DNA from 4 places in the Paenibacillus sp. FSL R7-0312 genome. Region 3 is predicted to be linked to each of the others. Evidence: riboswitches for the same ligand, from Rfam matches in the RefSeq annotation. Region 3 holds a riboswitch; each other region holds the start of a gene.

Evidence for each region. A riboswitch is a leader RNA that binds a small molecule or an ion and turns the genes downstream of it on or off. The one in region 3 is predicted to bind cyclic di-GMP.
Region 1: it holds a riboswitch for cyclic di-GMP, as region 3 does, so the genes downstream of both, MKX70_RS03755 (anti-repressor SinI family protein) here and MKX70_RS33375 (choice-of-anchor A family protein) in region 3, are expected to answer to the same signal.
Region 2: it holds a riboswitch for cyclic di-GMP, as region 3 does, so the genes downstream of both, MKX70_RS07280 (flagellar assembly protein A) here and MKX70_RS33375 (choice-of-anchor A family protein) in region 3, are expected to answer to the same signal.
Region 4: it holds a riboswitch for cyclic di-GMP, as region 3 does, so the genes downstream of both, MKX70_RS04835 (bifunctional diguanylate cyclase/phosphodiesterase) here and MKX70_RS33375 (choice-of-anchor A family protein) in region 3, are expected to answer to the same signal.

Annotation. Positions count from the first base shown of each region.
Region 1 covers NZ_JBBORE010000001.1:883,002-886,210, reverse strand. The annotation lists gene MKX70_RS03760 (2-oxoglutarate dehydrogenase E1 component) at 1-782, opposite strand, end outside; cyclic di-GMP riboswitch class I at 1,298-1,382, shown strand; gene MKX70_RS03755 (anti-repressor SinI family protein) at 1,411-1,560, shown strand; gene MKX70_RS03750 (helix-turn-helix domain-containing protein) at 1,710-2,042, opposite strand; gene MKX70_RS03745 (TasA family protein) at 2,219-2,809, opposite strand; gene MKX70_RS03740 (TasA family protein) at 2,879-3,209, opposite strand, start outside.
Region 2 covers NZ_JBBORE010000001.1:1,674,100-1,677,308, forward strand. The annotation lists gene MKX70_RS07280 (flagellar assembly protein A) at 1-1,322, opposite strand, end outside; cyclic di-GMP riboswitch class I at 1,425-1,518, opposite strand; gene MKX70_RS07285 (FUSC family protein) at 1,968-3,068, opposite strand.
Region 3 covers NZ_JBBORE010000001.1:780,017-783,225, forward strand. The annotation lists partial or broken gene MKX70_RS33375 (choice-of-anchor A family protein) at 724-1,547, opposite strand; cyclic di-GMP riboswitch class I at 1,629-1,718, opposite strand; gene MKX70_RS03325 (choice-of-anchor A family protein) at 2,223-3,209, opposite strand, start outside.
Region 4 covers NZ_JBBORE010000001.1:1,162,423-1,165,631, reverse strand. The annotation lists gene smpB (SsrA-binding protein SmpB) at 1-269, shown strand, start outside; RNA gene ssrA (transfer-messenger RNA) at 472-836, shown strand; cyclic di-GMP riboswitch class I at 1,252-1,347, shown strand; gene MKX70_RS04835 (bifunctional diguanylate cyclase/phosphodiesterase) at 1,419-3,209, shown strand, end outside.

The DNA.
Region 1 (3,209 bases), 100 kb from region 3:
CCCAGAATGTGGGCCAGCACATTAAGTCTTCCGCGGTGGGCCATACCCATCAGGATATGCTCAGCGCCGTCATGTGCGGCAGCGCGGACAATTTCATCCAGCATAGGTACGAGCGCATCATTGCCTTCCAGGCTGAAGCGCTTCTGGCCGACGAAGGTCTTGTGCAGGAAGGTCTCGAACTGTTCTACCTGAATCAGGCGTTTCAGCAGCTCTTTGCGTTCCGCATGGTTCAGTGGAGCAGGCGACGTCGTGGATTCCGCCTGGCTGTTGAGCCAGCGCAGCTCACGCTCGTCATGCACATGCCCGAATTCATAGGCGATGGTCTGTGTGTAGGCCTGGCGCATTCTGTGAACGGCATCCATAGCGGTATGCACGCCCTCAGGGGCATTCTCCCAGATCAGCGAAGCCGGCAGGGCATTCAGATCTTCGCGCGTCAGCTCATAGGTCTCGATCTCCAGCCATTTCGCCATCGGGTTGGTGCTCCGCTCCAGCGGATCGATATCGGCAGCCATATGGCCGTATATTCGAATGTTAGCCATTAGCTTGGAAGCTTTAACAGCTTTCTTGAGCCACTCCGTATCTCCCGAGATGGCGGGGGGAGGCGTCTTGACGGCATCCGGAGCCAGGGGAGGCGGGCCGGATACTGTGAACAGATCGCGGTAATGATGCTCTACGGAAGAAGGGTCCTTGACAAACTGCTCGTATTTCTCCTGAATGTAGCCCAGATTGGGACCGTAATACTTGCTCCAGACAGATTCGTTATAGGGCTCTTTGATGGCCATGAGTAGGTCCTCCTAACGGATAAACTCCACATGCGGTATATAGGAACACCGCTTAGCGGAGCTGCGATGTTTGCGGTTTCATTCTCATCTTATTGTGCTACTTTCCGGCAGGGTAATCAATTCATACTTTCGTGCAATCCGTTCGCAAAACGGTATGATTCAGCAGGGAATTCATACAGAACAATCATAAATTATCCGGGTGAGGCCGGAGGAACAAAATATCTTTGGAGTTAATAAAAAAATTAAGGATTTAGGTGGTTGTATATCATAGAAATGGGTAATTACTTCTATATTGTGTTATAGGATTAAATCTATTTAGTATATTTAAACTAATTTGGACCGATTGAAGATGAATTGGAATTATTTATACAAGCCATTGGCAATTTTAGCTAAGGGTCCTCACGATTTAACATAAAAAAATCCCAGAAAACGACACACTTTTCATGTAAGATCTTGTATAATGTTATTGCGGAGAACGGTTTCATCGATTCTTTCAGATCCTTTCATGTAAAGGGTCCAGTAAAGGGTAAACCTGCCGAAAGACAGGGGCACAAAGTCTCGGATCTAAAGTAGAAATACTATGATGGCCGGACTGCCTGGGGACGCGAAAATTCTAGGAGGAGATTTCTTGGATAAGTCCAACCAGGGGAATGACGAACTGCAGGCAGTTGATCTGGATTTAGAATGGGTGCATTTGCTAATGTCTGCTAAGCAGGCTGGCATCCAGGCGGACGAGATTCGGCGTTTTTTTAGTGAAAAAGCACTCCAGGCGATGTAGGGCATTCAGCATTGTACGGATACATACAGAAGAGGGCACAGCGGTGTACACGCTGTGCCCTCTTCTGTTGGAATTTACATGTTGTTTCGGGGTCCCATCAAAGTACCTGAGTAATCATCGAAGCTGCTGCCTCACTTTGTGGGGGTATTTCAGTTATCCTTCTGCTCCAGCCGCCATTTCTGATAATCAAGAAACTCCTTGAATTCACGTTTGCTTATACCAGAGGCCATCGCATCCTGTACCAGCCTGAACCATTCTCCATCAAGAACCGGTTCTGCAGTTTCTGCAACTCCGCCATACAGTAATACGTGAATGGATACTTGAAGTGCATCGGCGATTTTTTCGATAAATTGAATGGAGGGGTTGGATTGGATATTCCGCTCAACATTACTTAAGTATGATTTCGCCACGTCAGCCTTATCCGCAAGCTCGGATAAAGAATAACCCTTCTCCAGACGGAGCCTATGGATGCGGCTTCCCATGTTATCTGACACGATTACAACGCCCTCCGTACTTTTTGTTATCAGTATAACAAAAATTCGCAAAACCGACAAAAATCATTGTTCCTGACGGAAGCTGGCGGCAGTGGAGAGACAAAACGGCATATCCAGCCCGGATGAGGGAGGATATGCCGTTTTGTGTATATAGTTTAATAGCCTTATTTGGCTTCTCCCAAACCTTGCGTAGCATTGAATGTCCAGTTCAGCGCCAAGCCGTCACCCTGGAAGATATTCTGATCCTGTGTATTGTCAACGAATTCGAAAGCAATCTTGAAGGTTTTGGTTTGGGTAGCGGCGATGCCTCCCGGCAGTACACCCGCCGTTACGAGATCATAGCTGGATGTGTTCTTCAGATCCTTCAAGGAGATTTCGGACAGCACATGGCCGGTAAGCGGCCCGCTGGTGTAAGAACTGTCGAGAAGTTTGATTTTGAAGTGATCTCCAAGATCCTGGCCGGCATTATCTCCCTTCGCATCAGTTACGGTGTAGCTGGTAGCCAACGTGAGGAGCTTGATATCCAGAGTGCCGTCATTGGACAAGGTGAACGTGCGTACGGTGTAATCACCCGGTTTCAGATTGGTCAGGGCAACAGGTGTATTGAAGGAAGAGCCGAGCTTCAGCGTACCTGCCGCGAAGGTTGCCGTGCTGGTTGCTGTGGAGCTGAAGTAAGCGAAGGTGCCCCCTCCGATTAAAGACAATCCCAGTGCTGCCGATGCTACGCCAAGACCCAATGTTTTTTTGATACCCATAATTAATTTCCTCCTCGAGTATATTATGTTTTTTAAAGATCAGAGAACAGGAATGCGTGACAGGGCAGATTATTTGAGGGCGCCTTTTTCCTGATTGGCATCGAAGTTCAGGGTAAGGGCCAGCGTATCGCCTTGATAGTAGTTTTGCGGCTGGAAGGTTTCCTTGAAGGCAAACTGTACGCTCAGCTTATCTGAGGTGCCTGCCTTGATGCCCCCATTCTCTACACCAAAGATTCCGCCGAGAATTCCCTTAGCTACAAGATCCGGACTTTGCTGCTCAAGGTCGGCCAGTGAAATAACCAGGACAGGCGAAGTTACTTTATCCTTGTTAATAAGGAAGGTTACAATAATATCGTCTTTGAGATTATGGGAGCTGTTATCCCCCAGGGCATCTGTAATG
Region 2 (3,209 bases), 890 kb from region 3:
TACTTATCCTCCAGCAGCAGCATAACCACCAGACCGTATTTCACGGATTGCTGGCGGGATTCTACATTCTTGGCCAGCAGACGGGCGGCTTCCCGCAGTCCGCCGACTTCAGTCAGCAGCAGACTGGAGAAGCGGTGCAGGCGGTGCTGGTGTACGCCGGCAAGTCCTGTATGCAGGCTGCAGCCGGTTACTTGACCGCTTATATAGATGCTGCCGGTAGCCGTAATTGTAGATTGGCAGACGTTGCCGTAGACATACACATTCCCTAACGCCTCAATACACATAGGGCCTTCAATATCTGAGGGTACAACGATGTCACCTGCAAATATAATCTCACCGGCCGTTGCCGCCATTTCCTTGGTGATGAGGCATAGGGCAGGGAAATCGCAGGTTGTGACGCTGCCGGAGTCTCCGCAGATGCGGGGTCTGCCCGTACGCAGAGCCGCGATCTCTCCGTTTGGAAGCAGCTGTGCATGGTCTCCGGCTGCGAAATAAATATCCTGGGGTGGAGGTGGAGGCAAGACGCCTCCTTCTACGTCAAATCCGGGAATTCCCTCTTCTGGCGGCAACTTGCGGGCAAAGACCTCTCCCTCTCTGGCGAAGGGGGCTCCCGGAAACCGGAGATAATCTAAGAAATCTGCAGCTTCCGCAGTTCTTCCCTCCCGGAGCATTCCATTGCCTGTGAGCGTATGCTCCGGGAGGGACAGCTGCAGCCTTGATTTCTTGCCGGGCAGCGGGGCTCTCCCTTCTACGATACAGACTGGGAGATATGTAGGGTTGTTCAGTTCGGCGTATAGGGCCGGGATATTCAGATTCCGCAGAATGGAGCGGTTATCCAGCGAAGAGAGAATCTGTTCTATAGTGAGCGTGGACAGCAGCATCGCCCGGTTAGGTTCAGCCCGGACTGCGGCTTCGAAGGAAGCCGGGCAATTAACCAGATTCCAGGCGTACTTTTCTGCACGGTACAAGGTGAAATGCACTTTGAGCTTGTCAGGTGAAACGGTAATCTGATACTGTGGCTTCTCGCAAATTTCCCAGGTTATATGATCCGCTGAGGTCACCTCAGTAGGCTCTGTAACGGTCTTCCAGTTGATCTTCAGCACTACAGGATGCACAGCGGAGATCCGGGCTGGCTTGCCGCCAGAGAGCGGGGGAGTAATGAAGATCTGATTATTCTGCACAAGGATAATTCCATCCTTATCTCCATTCATCCCGCCGGAAGTCTGGCCCTCCACAGAGAAAGAATCCAGGAATCCCGTACGTTCAAGCATCAAGGATTCCACGAAATCATATCGGGTTGGTTCGATGAATTGCTGCGGCATTAGCTTAACCTCGCTTTTTCGTATAATCAATGGCATTCGTACAGAAAAGAGCATCATAAAGCCTGGGGGATCTCCCGGTGACTGATGGCTTACGTGGTCTCTATTGGCAGCCTGGCGACCATAAACGCGGATTCTCTGCATTCTTAGGCCCATTGCTTTGCGTCCTACCCTTTCAGGAAGTTTGCCTTTAGAAATAGATCAATGATATACACTCAGCATGAGGCGATTTAAATCGACTGTAATCGACAAAAAAGGTCATAACTGGTTCCTGCGCTGCAGGAACTTCTGCAAACAAGCTTAATTCTAGTACTTAAGGAGCTATTTTTCAACTCTATTCTGCCAATTTATCAATAATCTTAAAATGTGCAGCTCTAAGTTGTCTGGAAAACTGGTTTCCCAGCGCTTACAGCTTATGGGAGGACCCCTTCTGCAAGAGCCCTTGTTGCTCAAACCCTACTGCTAATTGAATTATTGTACAACAATAATATATTTCCGCCCTATGACTGCCAATAATCCGCTAAAAATCAATGCGTGTAACTTCCAGTTGAACCGGGAGGGCATAGTGTCGTTACGGGAACAAATCATGAGGATGGGAACTAAATCTGATTCGGCTTTACCGCACAGGAAAAAGGGACTCTCCCAAGCCTATAGCTTATGGGAGAGTCCCTTCTGTATGAATCGTATCGCGCTCGCCGGTGCAGCCTTGGCGGGCTGCGCGCCAGCTGAGATTGCCGCATAATCAGCGCGTTCAATCTCTTCAAGAATCCGGTTCAGATGCGAGAACACCGCGCCAAGATCACGGAATGCGGCGAGCGGGCATTGACCCTGCAGCTCAGAGAACCAGGCCAGCTGCACATCACGGGCGCGGCGAAGGCTCTCGGGGAGCGAACGTCCGCATTCCGCATCCGACAGCGTCCGGGTACCATATAAGGCAATGCAGTCTGCCGTTGCCGTCACAACCTCTGTCATCCAGTCGGCTGCGGCATAATGGGCAGGAAGCAGGGAGAGCTCTTCGGAAATTCCTTTGACGTAGGAATGCACCCTGCTAAGATGGGAGGTAGCCTGTGACAGTGTACCGAGCTCTTTGCGGCACTGGTAATGGGAGAGCGTGAAGTGAAGCTCGTTCTGCAGTTGCTTACTCTTGCCAAGCAGTTCACCGGAAAGCTTAAGCGCGGTCAGTGCCTGGGCAGCATCCCGTCCGCCGGACGTCAGGCCGGTTAAGGCATCGGACAATGTCAGGCTGCCCCTCAGTGCCAAGTCCTTGACCTTGACGAACCCCTTGGGCGGAACGATAATCATATTTATAATTAAGGCAATCAGCACGCCGATCAGGGTCTCGGCGACTCTCCAGACGATGTACCCATCCTGATAGAAGGTGAGCGCCAGGACGGAAGTGACGCCAACCTGCGAAACGGCCTGGATATTAATCCGGCAGGCGGTGGCTACGCCTATACCGAGCAGCAGCATCAGCAGAATCGAGAGCGCACCAACATCGAAGAAGCGGCCCACGACCAGGCTGGCGATTCCGCCTAGCACAATACCGAGCAGCCGGTATGCCCCTTTTTCAAGCGAGGCTTTGACACTGCTCTGGGTGATAAGAATCGCCGCCAGCGGCGCAAAGTACAGATAACGGTCGCCATACAAGCTGTGTACCGCGAGCCAGGATAGTGATGCAGCAAGGGTAACACGTATCATATAAAGGGATAATCCGAACTTCTCAAGGCGGTCTTGTAACCCCTCGTTCATGGTAGTCATCTTCTTTCGCAAATGTAAGAAAAATTTTATGTTTTTCAGCCGTTTTCATTATAGCACCTCAAAACAGGCCACGCCGGGTCCATTTTTTACGAACTTGTTAAGTTTCTGTACTGCAATTAATAATGTAAGCTA
Region 3 (3,209 bases):
AGTCCCAATCACTGTCGGAGCGGTTGATGTCGGAAATACGAAGCTTGGGACAAAAACACTCGTGCTGGTTGCTGTCGGTACCGCGGTCGGCGTTGCTGCCGGTGTTACCGTTGGCGTCGGCGTTGCTGTTGGCACTATTGTCGGCGTTGCTGTCGGTGTTGCCGTTGGCGCTACTGTCGGTGTTGCCGTTGGCGCTGTTGTCGGCGTTGCTGTCGGTGTTGCCGTTGGCGCTGTTGTCGGCGTTGCTGTCGGTGTTGCCGTTGGCGCTGTTGTCGGTGTTGCAGTCGGCGTTGCCGTTGGCGCTGTTGTCGGTGTTGCAGTCGGCGTTGCCGTTGGCGCTGTTGTCGGTGTTGCAGTCGGTGTTGCAGTCGGTGTTGCCGTTGGCGCTGTTGTCGGCGTTGCAGTCGGTGTTGCCGTTGGCGCTGTTGTCGGCGTTGCCGTTGGCGTAGGCGTCGCTGCCGGTGTTGCCGTTGGCGTCGGCGTCACTGCCGGTGTTGCCGTTGGCGCTGTTGTCGGCGTTGCCGTTGGCGTAGGCGTCGCTGCCGGTGTTGCCGTTGGCGTCGGCGTCACTGCCGGTGTTGCCGTTGGCGTCGGCGTCACTGCCGGTGTTGCTGTTGGCGTCGGCGTCACTGAAGGCGTCGAAGTCGGTGTCGGCGGATCTTGGCCTTTATACGGAATATGGTGGGATTCTCCCGATCCTGAGAGCGAAGCTCCGATCAGGTTCCCGTTGATTTGACCATTATTAAATTGAATAGAGGCATATGGAGCCAGCACAGATCCCAAAACTCCGATACCTTCGATTTGAAGACTGGTCGCTTGACTGAAGTTATATAACACTTTACTGTTCATAGCGTTATCCTTATTTCCGTTACCATTAATTCCCGTCCCCATATTCTTCATAGTTACTGAAGTGCCGGAGATATTTACTATAGCTGTTGAGCCATCTGGAATCTTAATTCTCAACTCATTTGCACTAGACAGCTTGCTGCCCTCTACAGTAAATATGTTAACATCCGAATTTGTACCTTCCAAAAAGAAATTACCGGAGTTGGCAGTGGTAACCCCATTAACAGGCTGAGAAGCAAGCTGCTGAGATTTCTCACGAAGTAAACTAAACTCGGCTGAAAAATCTACAACATTTATTTTTTGTTGTAAGCTTCCTGTCCCCCCGCGCGGGCCGCCGCTGCCGCTATAACTCCCCCGTAGACTACATCACCCACGGTTTCTCCCTGGGAATAATACAGATTACCACCAGCGATGAGAGAGTATCCTTCCTTCGTTTCTTCACTAGTAAGACTATGTCCCACAGAGTAATTAACATTTAAATCCACGTTTCCGCCAGCAGCTAATCTGCCTTCAATATCACTATGCTTAACATCAACATCTCCCAAGATGAACACATTATACTTGGATGCATTGCCCGGCAAAGAGTTGCCCTCGGCTTTAACTGAGGTGCTCCCCAGTGAAATAATTCGGCCGCTTCCCACAATCAGAACTGCTATAAGTCCGAACACCGTAAGACGTTTGAATTTTTTTAATTGGAACATACAAGCTCACCTCACAGTTAATATAGATATAGGCCACATTTATATAACAAAAAAAGACCGCCGGAAAGAGGTTGCTCTCTTTACGGCAGTCGGACGATCGTTGCGCTCCATCGCGCTTTAGACTCCTGGACTTTGCGTCCCGTCCTTTCGAACGGTTTGCGTTTATACGTCAGTGAAAGATTAGGTTGTGAAATTATGTACTAAATCAAACTTTTATACTAATGTCTATGATATTCATTACTTTGGAACTAATTTTAGTTTATCCGCTATCAAGGCTGATTGTCAATGAAATCCTTTGAAACATCTGGTAATAGATTATATCTACCGATTCACTCCAAAGCACTGTTACAAAAGGTTTTTTTAATTGAAAACATAGCTTTCCCAGCTGAATCCTGATCCTCTCATCGCTCTCGATGGCACCGATAAGGATATTTTCAAACTATGTATAAAGAACTAATTTTAATTTTGAAATTTTAATATATACTCAAGGTCCCATGATCGTAAAGACGCAACTCTTTCTCCTTAGCACATTTGATTTTACGAGGAAATATAATATCAAATGTATATCCCATATAAAAAAGGCTGCTTTGTGGAGAACGTCTTCTCCCAAAGCAGCCTTTTCCCGATTTAGCGGTGATATCGCCAGCCTGTCGGAAAGGATCTTACGAATTGCATTTATTTACGTTTATCTGTTCTGGATCTTCTGCCGAGGAATATTCCCAATCCTGCAAGGGCTAGACCGACCAAGTAATAGGGAGCCGGACTGGACTCACCAGTCTTCGGGAGCGATGCATCCGCAGGTACATTGCCTAACGGAATCTCTTCATCAATGATTGTCACAATTGGCGTTGGACTTGGTGTTGCGCTTGGGCTTGGCGTTAGGGTTGGACTTGGTGTCACCACTAACGGCCGAGGTGTTACTGTTGTCACAGGGCCCAAAGGCAGCGGATCATCAATGATTATTGTATCTGGATTTACAATATAGCCGATTATTGGAGTCGGCGTTGGCACTACATTAATAAAGACGGGCGGTGCAGACGATGGTACTGGTGCCGGTGGTAATGTCGGTGTTGGTGTTGGTGTCGGCGTCGGTGTTGGTGTTGGTTCTGGTGTCGGCGTTGGCGCTGCCGTTGGCGTTGGTGTTGGTGTTGGTGTTGGTGTTGGTGTTGGTGTTGGTGTTGGTGTTGGTGTTGGTGTTGGTGTTGGTGTTGGTGTTGGTGTTGGTGTTGGTGTTGGTGTTGGTGTTGGTGTTGGTGTTGGTGTTGGTGTTGGTGTTGGTGTTGGTGTTGGTGTTGGTGTTGGTGTTGCCGTTGGTGTTGGTGTTGGTGTTGGTGTTGGTGTTGGCGTTGGCGTTGGTGCTGCTGTTGGCGTTGGTGTCGGTGCTGCTGTTGATGTTGGCGTTGGTTCTACTGTCGGTGTTGGTGCCGCCGTTGGCGTTGGTGTTGGTGCTGCCGTTGGTGTCGGTGTTGGCTCTGCCGTTGGCGTCGGTGTCGGTGCTGCTGTTGGCGTTGGTGTTGGCTCTGCCGTTGGCGTCGGTGTCGGTGCTGCTGTTGGCGTTGGTGTTGGTGCCGCCGTTGGCGTTGGTGTTGGTGTTGGTGTTGGTGTCGGTGTTGGCTCTGCCGTTGGCGTCGGTGTCGGTGCCGCCGTTGGCGTTGGTGTTGG
Region 4 (3,209 bases), 380 kb from region 3:
AAGGGAACCGCGCCAACCCTACCGATCCAACGCGTACACGTAAGCTGCTCATGCATAAGGAACAGATTCACAAGCTGCTCGGTTCCTCGAAGCGGGATGGCTTCACGATTGTGCCGCTGAAGATTTATGTGCGCAATGGCTACGCCAAGCTGCTGATCGGCCTTGGTAAAGGTAAGAAGGAATACGACAAGCGCGACTCCGCCGCGAAGCGCGATGCTCAGCGTGATATCCAGCGTGTGCTGCGCGACAAACAGAAGATCGCCCGCTAGACTGGTAACCACCTGGCGCCCAATTGTTCCAGATTCGACCTTCAATTCCTTTAACCTACGTGTTAAAGTGTTGATAAATGTGCTATACTGTGTAAGTAAAACTTATTGCTTCTGAACAGCCATCTTGATCAAGATAGCTGTGAACCGGATCAGCATGTATGCTTGTCATTGATCCGTTAATCCGAAGCGCCCTTTCTAATGAGGGGCCGTTCTTGGATTCGACGGGGATAGTTCGAGCATGAGTAGCGAGTAGTGGGGACGCGTCCGCTTCATCAACGCTAAAGCCTATTAAACGGCAAACAACAAAACAACTACGCTTTCGCAGCCTAAGAAACTGTGCGCGTGCTTCTACCCTGCATCGCCCATGTGACAGGGATAGGGGCTAACAAGTAGTGGGATACGCTGTCTCATCTCCGCCTGCGGTGAGCTGAAGAAGACAATCAGGCTGACCCAACGTATAGCCGGTTACGGGGCGATACTCGGGTGACATCAAATCCGTGACTACACTCGTAGAAGCTTATGTGCCGTTATCTTCGGACAGGGGTTCGACTCCCCTCGGCTCCATATGGAGTATCAGTGAAGACACCTTTAGGGGTGTCTTTTTTCATTTCGGCGGCTGTTTTGGACTATACGTGGTGGTTAAAAGGCTTGCTGTGACGCGGTTTCGGGGGCTTGCTGTTAATGGATACAGTGAGTTTCACTGAGGCTATACGGAGACCGGTGGCTTTGGCCTCCACGTAACCCGTGATAAATATGCTCCCCCTTCGGCGTGTGTTTTCGCCTTCCATACCCATCATCCGCCCTTCGATTTTGACCAAAGAAGAGATCGTTGCAGTCTGAGCACTCCTACCTGCTATAAGTTGATATGAACGGTGCCATACGGAAATGTAGAAATTGGTTGTAACACCCAGCAGTATCAACTATAATTAGTGTCAGCTTGTAGATTAATGTCGAATAATGTATTGTCTTTCAGATAATCTCAATAATAATAGGGCACACTCGTTGAAAAACGGGGTCGCAAAACTACAGGGGCTATCACATGTCCAATTTGGATATGTTATGCCAGCCAGTTACCGAAGGCAAGGAAACCTCTCCTTTTCGGGAGAGTTTTTTTGTTGCAATGGGCCTGATTCATAAGGTGGGAGAACAGTGAGTATATTTAATAAGTCGATTGTATTTATCATAGCTCTGATTATTTTTGGACTACTAGGTAATATGCTCAGCCTATCCCTATTGCTGGGGGTCAATTTTATCTTCGGTAGTATATTCACCTTTTTGATATTGCGGATATATGGTCTTAAATGGGCTTTAGTGGCATCGGTTATTGTAAATGGTTACACGTTGTTTCTTTGGAATCATCCTTACGCTATGCTTGTTTTTGTGCTGGAAACTTTATTTGTCGGCGTCTTCTACAGAGGGAAAAGGATTGTTCTTTTTGATAGCCTATATTGGATGATTTTAGGGATGCCTCTCATATGGGTATTCTATCGTTATGCCCTGGATATGAATTTTACCGCTTCCCTGCTGGTTGTGCTTAAGGATGCCGTGAATGGTATTTTAAATGTATTGATTTCCAGTTTAATCTTTACTTATCTGCCTCTTCTTAAATGGCCATCATTCCAAAAACGCAAGATGTCGAGCTCTCTTCATGATGTGCTTTTCAACATATTTGTCACGTTTACCTTTATAACTTTGCTTCTGGTGACGGTGATGATCGGTCATGAACAGTATCACAACATGAATGAAAAAATAAAGTCAGAGACTGAACGAGATTCCGCTATCATCCGCAATGATCTTACAGAGTGGGGAGAAGTTCATGTTGCCGCAGTGAATACTTTATCGATGGCGGCGGCTGAGAATAGGATGGAAGAGATCGATTCCTTGCAGCGCCAAATGGCTTATCTACTGGCGTTATATCCGGATTTTACTACTTCATACATTGCTGATCGCAACGGAGTTACAAAGCTGTTCTCTCCATTACTAAATAACAAAGGAAAGTCAACGATTGGCTTAAACTTCTCGGATCGGCCTTACTTTGAATATATGAGAGAAAAACACCAATTCGTTGTTTCCGATGTGTTTCTTGGAAGAGGTTGCGTTAACGAACCCATTGTCGTTGTGGGCTCCCCTATTATGATTAGCGGCGAATTTACAGGGGCGGCCGTAGGTGTGCTCAATCTTAACTATGTTACAACGGAGTTAAAAAAGCTGGCGAATAATAGACTAATGAATGTCACAATCGTAGACCGGAATGACAGGGTTATTGCGAGTACTCGTGATGATCTGGCCGTTATGAACCCGTATAACTGGGCAGAAAGGGGCGAAGCAAGTGAAATAATTGGCGGTTTGTATCACTGGTTCCCGGATGCTATCAGAAATCCAATGAACAGATGGGGAGAATCCTCCTATTTCAAGATCATGACAATTCCGGAACTGGGTGATTGGAGTGTTATTGTCGAGGCACCAATTGCCCCCTATCGTGACCGCTTGTATAGCTACTACATAAAAATATTCAGTGTTTTATTGGCCTGTGGATTGATATTTATTTTTATTTCTAATGTGATCAGTGAAATCATTGTTCGACCGATTAAGCTTTTAACCCACACAACCACTAATTTACCTGAGAAAATAGCCGAGAACCAGAGCGTGAACTGGAAAGGCAGCTTTATACAAGAAATTAATACGCTTATATCTAACAGCAAGGATACGGCCACCAGACTTCAAAGCATGTTTGCTGAGATTCAACTCCTCGCCTATTACGACTGCTTGACCGGTTTACCCAATAGAGTCAACTTTAATCAACGGTTACAAGCTTACTTGAAGGAAGCCGACGACCATGGTCACACAGCCGCAATCCTGTTCATCGATGTCGATCGGTTTAAGATGGTAAATGATACGTTCGGTCATACAAAGGGCGATCAGTTATTAAAGCTGGTAGTT